2 regions of the Bradyrhizobium sp. SOJA106 genome follow, and region 1 is predicted to be linked to the other one. Evidence: riboswitches for the same ligand, from Rfam matches in the RefSeq annotation. Region 1 holds a riboswitch; the other holds the start of a gene.
The links. A riboswitch is a leader RNA that binds a small molecule or an ion and turns the genes downstream of it on or off. The one in region 1 is predicted to bind cobalamin.
Positions count from the first base shown of each region.

Region 1 (5,456 bases):
CGTACGCGAGCAGGGCATCACATCGTTCGCGGTGCGCACGCTCGCCACCACCGGCCTCGTCTTCACCTTCTTCGAGATCCTGCCGCACTTCCCGGTCGGCGTCTCCGAGGTGCACTTCATTCTCGGCTCGACGCTGTTCCTGCTGTTTGGCGCTGCGCCCGCGGCCTTCGGCCTCGCGTTCGGCCTCTTGCTCCAGGGCGTGTTCTTCGAGCCCGCCGACCTGCCGCAATACGGCATGAACGTCACCACGCTGCTGGTGCCGCTGTTCGGAATCCAGGCGATCGCCGCGCGGATCATCTCGCGCAACACGGCCTATGTTGATCTCAGGTATCGCCAGGCGCTGGCGCTCTCGACGACCTATCAGGCCGGCGTGATCGCCTGGGTGGCGTTCTGGGCGCTCTATGGCTCCGGCTTTGCCATGAGCAACCTCGCCAACATCGCGACGTTCGCGGCCTCCTATGCGCTCGTCATCGTGATCGAGCCGCTCGCCGATCTTGCGGTGCTGGCGCTGGCGAAGTCGCTGCGCGGCGTCACCGCGCCCGGCCTCGTCACCCCGCGCCTGCACAACGCGGCCTAGGAGACAAGGGGCGGCCGCTAACGCCGCCCCTCGCGCTCGCGATGCTCACGCTCTCTCTGATAGGCATCGGTTGCGGCGATCCCGCTCAGCTCACGCGCGCTGCGATCACTGCCATCAACGCGGCCGATCTCGTCCTGATCCCGCGCAAGGGGAGCGCGAAATCCGATCTCGCCGATCTCAGGCGCACGATCTGCGCGGATGTGCTCACGAGCGACAAGACCCGCATCGCCGAGTTCGATCTTCCCGTTCGCGATGCGGGTGAAGCCGACTACCGCAAGGGCGTGGACGATTGGCACGATGCCGTCGCCGCAACGTGGTCGCAGGCGATCGCAGATCATCTTGGCGGCAAGGGCAAGGTTGCGCTGCTGATTTGGGGCGATCCCTCGCTCTATGATTCCTCGCTGCGCATTGCGCGTCGACTCAATCCCTTGCCCGAGATCGAGGTCGTGCCGGGCATCACCTCGATCCAGGCGTTGTGCGCGGCGCATGCATTGCCGCTCAACGACATCGGCGAGCCTTTCCTTGTGACGACGGGACGCCGCCTGCGCGAAGGCGGCTGGCCGCAGGGCGTCGATACCGTGGTAGCGATGCTCGATGGCGGCACCGCATTCCAGTCGCTCGATCCGGCGGGGCTTCACATCTATTGGGGCGCCTATCTCGGCATGCCCGATCAGCTCATCCTATCCGGCGCACTGGTCGAGGTTGGACCGCGCATCGTCGCCGCGCGGCAGGAAGCGCGCGAACGGCATGGCTGGATCATGGACAGCTACATTCTCAAGCGCGGGCGTTAGCGAGGCAGCATGCTCCCCGAATGGGTCTACCAAAAGTGCCCCGACATCTCGACGGTCCATCGCGAGGCGGCGATTGCGCGGCAGGCGCAGCTAACGAAACCGACCGGCGCGCTCGGCCGGCTCGAGCAGCTCGCGATCGAGCTTGCCGGCCTGCAAGCGACTGAGCAGCCGCGCGCGGCTCGCGTGCCGGTCACCGTTTTTGCCGGCGATCACGGCATCGTCGCGCAGGGCGTCTCGGCCTATCCGCAAGCCGTGACCATCGCCATGATGGCGAATTTCGCCTCCGGCGGCGCGGCGATTTCGGTGCTGGCTCGCGAACTGGGTTCGAGCCTGGAAGTCGTCGACGCGGGCACGCTCGCGCAGGAGGCGATGACAGGCGTCGTCACCGACAAGCCACGCAGCGGTACGCGCGATTTCAGCATCGAAGCTGCGCTCACGCCTGAGGAACTGGCCTTCGCGTTTGAAGCTGGCCAGCGCGCGGTCGCGCGCGCGGCGGCCACCGAGCCCGATCTCCTGATCTTCGGCGAGATGGGCATCGGCAACACCACGACGTCGGCGGCGATCGCCGCCAGCCTGCTCGGCACCAGCGCCGAGGAGATCGCCGGCAGTGGCACCGGTGTCGACGCCGCCGGCCGCGCGCACAAGGCGCGGGTGATCGATGCTGCGATCGCACGGCATGGCGTTGCAGGCGCGGCGCCCGAAAAAATCCTGTGCGCCGTCGGCGGCCTCGAGATCGCCGCGATCTGCGGCGCAATCATCGCGGCTGCGCAGCGCCGCATTCCCGTGCTGATCGACGGTTTCATCGTCTCGGTGGCAGCGCTGGCCGCGACGCGCCTCAATCCCTCCTGCCAGCCGTTCCTGTTGCCCTCGCACCAATCTGCCGAGCAGGGGCATCGGCTGGTGCTGCGTGCATTGAACGTGCAGCCGCTGATCAGCCTCGACCTCCGGCTGGGCGAGGGATCGGGCGCCGCCATCGCGCTGCCGCTGGTGCGATCGGCCTGCGCTCTGCACAACGGCATGGCGACGTTCGCGCAGGCCAATGTGCCTGATAGGCCTAAGCGCGATGAGATCATCGCGCTCTAGGTTGTTGTTTGAGCATGATCTTTTCGAAAAACCGCTGCGCACTTTTCCGGATCATGCGTTAGCTGATCCGCTGATTGACGGAGACGACGCGCCAGCCAGCCGCGAGCCGGTCGATCCGGGTCAGCGACAGCGGATCGACGACAAAGCGCAAGGCCGCTTGCGGCGTGAGGTCCAGCGCGATGCAGAGCGCGGCGCGGATGGTTCCGGAATGGACGACCAAGTTTGCACAACCGGCGCTGATCCGCGAGAGACCCTGCCTGACACGTGCGACCTGATCCTCAAAGCTTTCGCCGCCCGGCGGCCTTCCGCGCGCTGGATCGCTCCAGAACTGTGCATAGGCATCGCCGCCTGTCGCGGCGAGTTCGTCATGCCGATGGCCGGTCCAGCCGCCAAAATTCTGCTCATTGAAATCGCTCACCAGCAGCGGCTCCAGCCCCAGCGCCCGTGCCGTCTCGGCCGTGCGCCGCGACGGGCTGGCATAGCTCGCAGCATCCCGCGGCAGGCGCTGCCGTAGCGCGTCGAGTTGCGCGCGATCGCCGAGATCAGCCGGCGCGTCGGCGGCATGGATCACGGCTTTGATGCCGTCGACGGGCGCATGCCGTATCAACCAGAGGAAGGTCTCGCCTTCCATGCTCGTCTCCAGGGAAGTTGGTGGCTGTGGCAATAACGCCGCAGCTTGCACATTGACTCTGTCTTGGTCGTAATCCTAGATGCCTTTGACGGTTTCCCCGAGAGGGGATGAAAAGGGAATGCGGTGCGGGGACATTGTCCCCAATGCCGTAGCTGCCCCCGCAACTGTAAGCGGTGAATCCTTCGTCAGAAGCCACTGGGTCCTCGGTCCCGGGAAGGCGACGAAGCGGTCACGACCCGCGAGCCAGGAGACCTGCCGTCAGCCGTGGTCATACGCGAAGATGTCGGTCGGGGAGTACAGACATTCGGCTTCATCGGGCGGCTGACAAGCCCAGGGTGAGACCTCGTTCGCTGTGACGTGCCACTGACGTCATACCGAGGTCCAAACCGTGCCTTCCATCCATATTGTACGACCGCGTCGTTTCCTGCTCGCCTCCGCCGTGCTCGCGGCGCTAGCGGTCGCAGATAATGTGCCCGCCGCGCTGGCGCAGCAGGCCCGCGAACAGCTGCCGCCCGTCGAAGTGTCGCCCGCCCAGTCCCGCAAGCAGGCGAGGCCGGCTGGCCGCGAACCCCAGAGCGCGCGGCGCACGGCAACGCGCAGGCCGGCGGCCGTTGCCCCTCAGCCGGTGGGGCCGGCTGCGACGGCGCAGAGGCCGCTCAACTCCAACGCGGTCGCGGAAAGCGCCTCGCGTCTCGGCTTGACCGTGCGTGAGACGCCCGCGACCGTCGAGGTGATCTCGGCCGAGACCATGCGCGAGCAGGGCTATCGCACCGTGTCCGAAGTGGCGCAGGGCGCGGTCGGCGTCACCTCTGGCGACAATCCAGCCGAGCCCGCGGCCTTCTCCATGCGCGGCTTCACCAACAGCCAGATCAACACGCTCTACAACGGCATCAAGATCGGTCCGCAGAATATGACCTCGCGGATCATGGATACGGCCAATCTGGAGGCGGTGGAATTCCTGAAAGGCCCGGGCTCGCTGATCTCGGGCGAGGGCGCCGCCGGCGGCGCCATCAACTTCGTCACCAAGCAGCCGCACACCGGACCGATCCGCAATGAGGCGGACTTCTCCTGGGATTCGCTGAACTCGTTTGGCGCCCATTACGGCTCGGGCGGCAGCACCAATGTCCAGGGCCTCGACTACCGCTTCGACATCAGCCGCTCCTCGCTCAACGGCTTTGCCGACGACACCAACACCAAAACGCTCGACGTCTCGGGTCAGCTCAACTACCGCATCTCCGACAGCCTGAAGGTCTGGAGCGCGATCGAGTATCGCGAAGACCGCGGTAGGGCCTATTGGGGCGCGCCGCTGGTGCCGATCGCTTTCAGCGGCTCGCATGCGACGAGCGGCATCGTTTCGGGCAATTACGTCTCCAACTACAACGGAACCAATCTCGGCGCTGTCACCATCGACGATCGCACCTTCAACACCAACTATAACGTCCTCGACAATCGCAACGTCGCGCAGGAAGTGTGGCTACGCGGAGGCTTCGAGCTGAAGCTCGCGCCCGACCTGACACTGAAGAGTCAGGCCTACGGCTATGGCGCCGAGCGCACCTGGTTCAACAATGAGGTTGAGGCATTCAATTCCGTTTCGAATCTCGTCAATCGCGAGCGCTTTTACGTCGCGCACAGCCAGCGCCTTGTCGGCAACGTCACCGATCTGATCTGGGACACGAACATCGCCGGGTTCGACAACCGTCTGGTCACGACGCTGTCGTCAAGCTATCTGGATTTCGTCAGACCCGGTGCTGCGAACTTTCCCGGCGACTCCGTCTCGCTTGTCGATCCCGCCCGCGGCTATTACGGCCTGCTGACGATCCAGCAGCAGACCGCCCGCATCGACAACGAGGCGCTGTCATTCGAGGACCGCTTGAGGCTGACGCGCAGCTTTGCGCTGGTCGGGGGCCTTCGTGTCGAACATATCGGGCTCGACCGCAACTCCACCGACGTCAACGGCCTGGTGAAGGCGGGCTTCCCGTTTGCGACGGACTGGGCACCAGCGACGGGACGCATCGGCTACACCTGGGAGGCCGTGCCCGGCTTGACCTTCTTCAGCCAGTACGCCACCGGCGCCGACGTTTCCGCCAACAACATCTTCCTGCTTGGGCCGACCCAGCCGCTCGACCTGACCACCGCACGCACCTACGAGACCGGCGTCAAGCATCTGTTCTGGGACAACAGGGCGGAGTGGTCGTTCTCCGCCTATGACATCCTGCGCAAGAACGTCTATGCCGCGGCCGGCGGCATGGCGCTCAACATCGCGGGGCGGCAGGAATCAAAGGGCGTCGAGCTCGCCGCCTCGGTGCGCCCGATCGAGCCGCTTCGCCTCTGGGGCAACATCGCCTATGTCGATGCAAGCTATGCCGGCTACAAT
Region 1 is NZ_CM182549.1:3,234,085-3,239,540, forward strand. It holds gene AC5V87_RS14480 (energy-coupling factor ABC transporter permease) at 1-577, shown strand, start outside; gene cobF (precorrin-6A synthase (deacetylating)) at 619-1,368, shown strand; gene cobT (nicotinate-nucleotide--dimethylbenzimidazole phosphoribosyltransferase) at 1,378-2,451, shown strand; gene AC5V87_RS14495 (histidine phosphatase family protein) at 2,510-3,082, opposite strand; cobalamin riboswitch at 3,155-3,356, shown strand; gene AC5V87_RS14500 (TonB-dependent receptor) at 3,471-5,456, shown strand, end outside.

Region 2 (5,456 bases), 1.2 Mb from region 1:
GCTTCGTCGATCTGGATCATGGTCGCACCAGCATTCTCGAGATCGCGGACTTCGTCTCGGATCGCGAGCGCAATCTGGCGGCAGGCCTCGCTTCTGGGAATATCATCGCGAACAAAGGACCAGTTCAAGATCGTCACCGGTCCGGTCAACATCGCCTTCATCGGCTTCTTTGTTAATGATTGCGCGTAGCGCCACCAGTCCACGGTGATAGGCTTCGACCGCACTACATCGCCAAACAGGATCGGTGGCCTGACACAGCGCGAGCCGTAGGACTGCACCCATCCGTTCTTGGTAAATGCGAAGCCGGCAAGTTGCTCGCCGAAGTACTGGACCATGTCATTGCGTTCGAACTCGCCGTGCACGAGGACGTCGAGACCGATGTCCTCCTGCCAACGTACGGCGCGCGCAGTCTCCTCCTTGAGGAACCTGTCGTATTGCTCGTCACTCATCGCGCCCCGCGCATGGGCCGCACGCGCATTCCGAACCTCTATGGTCTGTGGGAACGATCCGATCGTCGTGGTAGGAAAAGCCGGCAGTCCAAAACGATTGCTTTGGATCTCGGCACGACGGGCAAATGGGCTCGCGCGCCGACGCATGGTCTGATCGATCGCTTTCATCCGGACAGCGACATTAGCATCACGGATTTTCGGCGAAGTCCGCCGGTCAGTCGCGGCACATTCCGACTCGGCAAGAGCTTGCGCGACATTCTGGTCGCCTGCGAGTGCCCGCGCCAGGATAGTAAGCTCTCGCATCTTCTGGACCGCAAAAGCAAGCCAGCTCTTGACGTCGGAAGCGAGCCCGGTCTCGAGTCCAACATCGACCGGCACATGAAGCAGCGAGCAGGATGGCGCCATCTGTACACGATCTTTGCCGAGCTTCGCAATCGCGGGTTCGAGCCGCTGGCGCAGCGAGGACAAATTCGACCGCCATACATTCCGGCCGTCGACGACACCGAGCGACATGACGAGATCACGTCGGCCGCCAGCTATGATCTGATTTAACAACTGTGGCGCTCGAACCAGATCGAGATGCAGTCCTGCAACCGGCAGGCTCAAGGCGGTATCCAGATTGTCGCCGAGGTCGCCGAAATAGCTGGCAACCATGATCTTGATGGCCGGGCCCTCCTTGGCGAGCCGGTCATAGGCATGCCGCAAAGATTTTCGCGCCCCCTCATCCAGATCAAGAACCAGGCAGGGCTCGTCGAACTGAACCCACTTTGCCCCACGTTTCGCCAATTCCTGCAGAACCTCGATATAGACCGGTATCAGTTCATCTAGTAGTGAGAGTGGCTGGAATGCAGGATCGGGACTCTTGCCGAGCTTTAGGAATGTGACCGGCCCGATCAGGACAGGACGGGTCTGAAAGCCAAGGGCCTTGGCCTCTTCATACTCCTCGATCGGCTTGCGAGAGCATAGCCTGAAAGTCTGTCCTCTGCGAAACTCGGGGACCATGTAGTGGTAGTTAGTATCGAACCACTTGGTCATCTCCTGCGCGGGTGCGCCAAATGCGCGCGGTCCGTGACCGCAACTCGCATCCTGATCGTCGCATTGTGATCCGCGGGCCATGGCGAAGTACGTCTTCAGCGAAACGGATTCGGCTTTTGAGGCGTAGTTCTCCGGGATGGCGCCAACCATGACACTTGTGTCGAGCACCTGGTCATACAGCGAGAAATCGTTCGATGGAATGACCGTGACGCCGATAGATTTCTGACGAGCCCAGTTCGCGGCACGCAGGCCAGCTGCGTCCTCGAGCAACTGCTGTTCGCTGCTTTTTCCGGCCCAGTAGCTTTCTAGAGCGAGTTTGAGCTCGCGCCTTGGACCGATGCGTGGCGTTCCGAGCGTGGCAACGGGAAGGGAGAGAAGAGACATAGCGTTAACCCCGTGTTGGGGGCAGAAGGCCATGGCGGACGCAGGCAGGGGAAGTCGCGCAGTGCGACGGCTGCTTGGCGCACCACCGGGACACCCCGCCCGTGGACGAATATAATGTCGGGGCAGGTCTCCTGGCTCGCGGGTCATCGCTGCTGTCCGGCCTTCCCGAAGCCGCGCAGGCTTCAGTGACATCGTTGGACAGCGGCTCGCCACTCACAGTTGCGGGGGCAGCGCCGGCATCTTCACCGGCTTCCCTCTTAGCTCCGGATCAAGTGCGACCGGAGAACCTCGACGACTTGGATTATCGAGAAGACAGGTCTTCCGTCAACCTCTCAGATCGTGTCTCAAGCTGGTGCTGCGACATCCGCTACGCGAATGACCTCGCATCTTGACGCGTTGAGCCGACGTAGAAGCGCTTTAAAGTCAGCAATATCGGAATGACGATCGCAGCTGCCTGCGGGCCGCACGCCAGATCGGTGGAAGGGACAAATGCGGCTTGCCCGGTCGGGACTGCTGCCTCGAGCAGAACGCATCTCCGGCTTCTCAGCGGTTCTTTGAGCAAGTCCACCATCCAGCCACCTTCTCGGCCAACAGGATCCGTGTTGAATAGGCCCAAGCTGGCGAGGCCAGCAACATACCCGGCCAGCACGTTGATGTGCGGTTCAGCAAGACTCCAAATGTTCGGCGGTGAAGATCGGTTTCGCCTCGTCGCCATCGAGTGCAAAGCGCTCCTAAGCGAGGCTATTCTCGAAGCGCCGCATGTCGCGATAGGAGCGGCACACGCACCATGGCCGATGGCCGCAGATGGCCAAACGCGTGGCAGAGATCGAAAGCTACGTTCTGGCAACGATGCCGAACCAAACGGTTCAATAGCGGCAAACAATTCTCATCGGGAGCTTGGTACCGAGGTGTTCCGCTGCGCCATCGAACGATCCGGTGCGGGACCAGGATGCATAAGCCGGGCTGGATAGCGCTGAACGGAAACATCGAGACATTGACCAGTCGGAAAGTCGACAAAGAGGACACAAAAGCGGTGCGAATTGCCGTGTATTACCTGGCACGAAGAATGCAAGTCTTCGGGATGCCCAGTCTCCTCCTGCTGGGCATGTCCAGCACAGCAACTTGACTGCTGTCGCCGGCAGCGAAGTTAGCGGCGCGTGACATAGAGGGGAGCGCCTGCTCGCACGGGACACCATCGGTCTCCCCGTCGCGTCGCCGCTAACTTCTTGTGCTCGCGCATAACAAGTTGAAGGTTGCCCGCTTTGGAATGACGTGTGGATGACACCACATAGGCCGGCAGTTATGAGAACAGTGTCTAGAAGACGCGCGTTATGGTTTTGTCTCGGTCGCCTCCTGATCTGCCTGGCCGGGCTGGCTGCGACGAGCAACAGTGTTCGCGCCATCGAGAGCCCCCATATCGAAAGATTCAAGTCAACGTGGCGAGCGCAAGACGGTGAGACAATAGAACAAATTATCTCCAACGTCTCGAAGGTTGCACAGTTCGTCCCTCGAATGTGGGGCGTCGCTGAACTTGACGAAAACGACTATGTTTTCGTTTTGTGGACCAGACACCCTGACGATATATTAGAGGAACCGTACTTTATCACCTGGAGGATCGCGCTCGACGGTACGTTTCAACTTGCGTCGACCTATGCAAAGCCGATCGAATTGGGCTGGCACGCCCTAGCACTCTCGTTGATCGCCACTGAAGTGAAGGAGAGTGAAAGGGACGCAAATCTTGGCTTTCTGCATGAGCCGAGCAACTTCAACTTTGTGACGACCACGCAAGGCCGCCTCGGCGATCTTCTGCGGCAGGGCCGCTGCACTATCGTTGAACCTGTTGAAGTGGACTACTTGCCGAACCAGAAGGACAAGCCGACCGAGAAGGGTGATCTGTGGCGCGTTTTGCTTTTGGTGAACTGTGATATCCCAGGACCCCGTTTTTTTACACACAACGGTGTCATCACTTTCGAGAAGAGCGAAGGGCAAGATTGGGAGCCGAAATCCCCTTTTGCCAAGCGTATCGCGGCCTTTCCTCCCGGCTCTTGGTTCGCTGGCATGGAGCCAAAGGAACGGCGAGAGTTGGAGGGGAGCGAAAGCCCTCGGTAAAATGGTCGCGCAGAGCAAGATCGCGCCGCAGCTCCTTTACCGCCGATCCCCTCAGAGCAACTGCAAGACATATCAGCCCTAAAATGTCGGTGTTTACACCTTCAACAATCGCGAGCCTTCCCGTACCCTTCAGCCCGTCAGCAAAAGTCAGGCAGCAGGATTACCTCCGGACACTTTCTGCGACGAATCGAGCTCAGCGGCGCATGCCAGTTGGCGAGATTTTGCTCCCAGCGCACGCGACGCAGAGAGAACACCGATCTGCGAGGGAACCAGCTCTCCATGCACTCTTCAAGGGACCGGGCCTGGAGATGCCTCGGCCGGACCCCATGATGAATTTTGCTGAATGACGCACAGAACTATCGCGCGACTGACTCGCGAGCATGCCGAGGCCGAGCCGGCACGATCGAGTGCTGCGACCAACCCATTAAGAGGGTAATGGGGCATTGTCGGCATACCCCTGAACACCGGCCGTTGTCCGAGGGCCCTGGCGACGACCCCCGGAGCCGTGCGCGAGGCCTCGAGGAACGACTGAGCCGGTCCTAAATTTCCTCGCGCGCATTCGTCTGCGCGTCATAGATCCGGATTTGAAGCATGGGAAAACGCTTCTTTAGTTCTGCTCCGCCTGCCCTGGCGCCGTCTCTGGTTGCGAATTCGGCTCTGAGTCGGCCATCCACTTCAAGCGCGTAAGAAGAGACCGGCAATTCCCGTGGGGCTGCAGCCATTTGATTCCCATTGTGTAGTGAGGTCGTTGAGAATGAATTTGTAGCTTGAGTCGGCTAAACCGCACCAGAGCGACCTGCCCAAGTGCCGCAATGGCGGAACCATGTTATGGATGGACGCCTCGCACCGAATGGCATCAGGATGGCACTCGCGACCGTCCGAACACGCGGGCGGCTTACCCCTCGTCCGGTGCGTATAAGACGAAGCCACGGAGGTTGCCGTTTGAGATTTTCTGGCGCAAACGCGCGCCCTCATACCGGGCTTGCTGGGTCAATCTCCACATGTGATCGCGGTGAAGCGCACTATGAGAGAGCGGCCGCCAGTCGCGCCGCCTGGGTCATGACAATCGGGTTCTCCTACGAACGGGGCGGCAGCACCACGAACGGTCATGGTGCAGCGCAGAGGTGCGAAAAGCCACAATGCGATGGGCATAAAGGCCTGGCTCTCCAAAAGAGGGCTCGGGGTTGGCGGTTTGCGCAAGCGATACCGGTTCATTTACGCAGCGAGCGTTGAGCTGAACTCCGTGGCGCCTTTCCAGTTTTCAGAGGAAGCGAGACCAGATTTCCTTCGAACATCAATCTTCTCCTGACAAGAATTTACAGCGAAATGTCGTCCCCTCGCTGAAACCGTCGGCAGCCTTCTGTCTGGCGATGCAGGTTGGCACAAAGCATAACCAGGTTGCTCGTCCCCGCCTGACTTGCACTCGACGTCGAGATTCACAGGCGACTTCTTCTCCTTCAAACGCGTGAGAAGACAGCG
Region 2 is NZ_CM182549.1:2,010,747-2,016,202, reverse strand. It holds gene metE (5-methyltetrahydropteroyltriglutamate--homocysteine S-methyltransferase) at 1-1,868, opposite strand, end outside; cobalamin riboswitch at 1,973-2,174, opposite strand; gene AC5V87_RS08950 (nodulate formation efficiency C protein) at 3,171-3,977, shown strand.
Region 2: another riboswitch for cobalamin. It lies ahead of metE (5-methyltetrahydropteroyltriglutamate--homocysteine S-methyltransferase); the one in region 1 lies ahead of AC5V87_RS14500 (TonB-dependent receptor).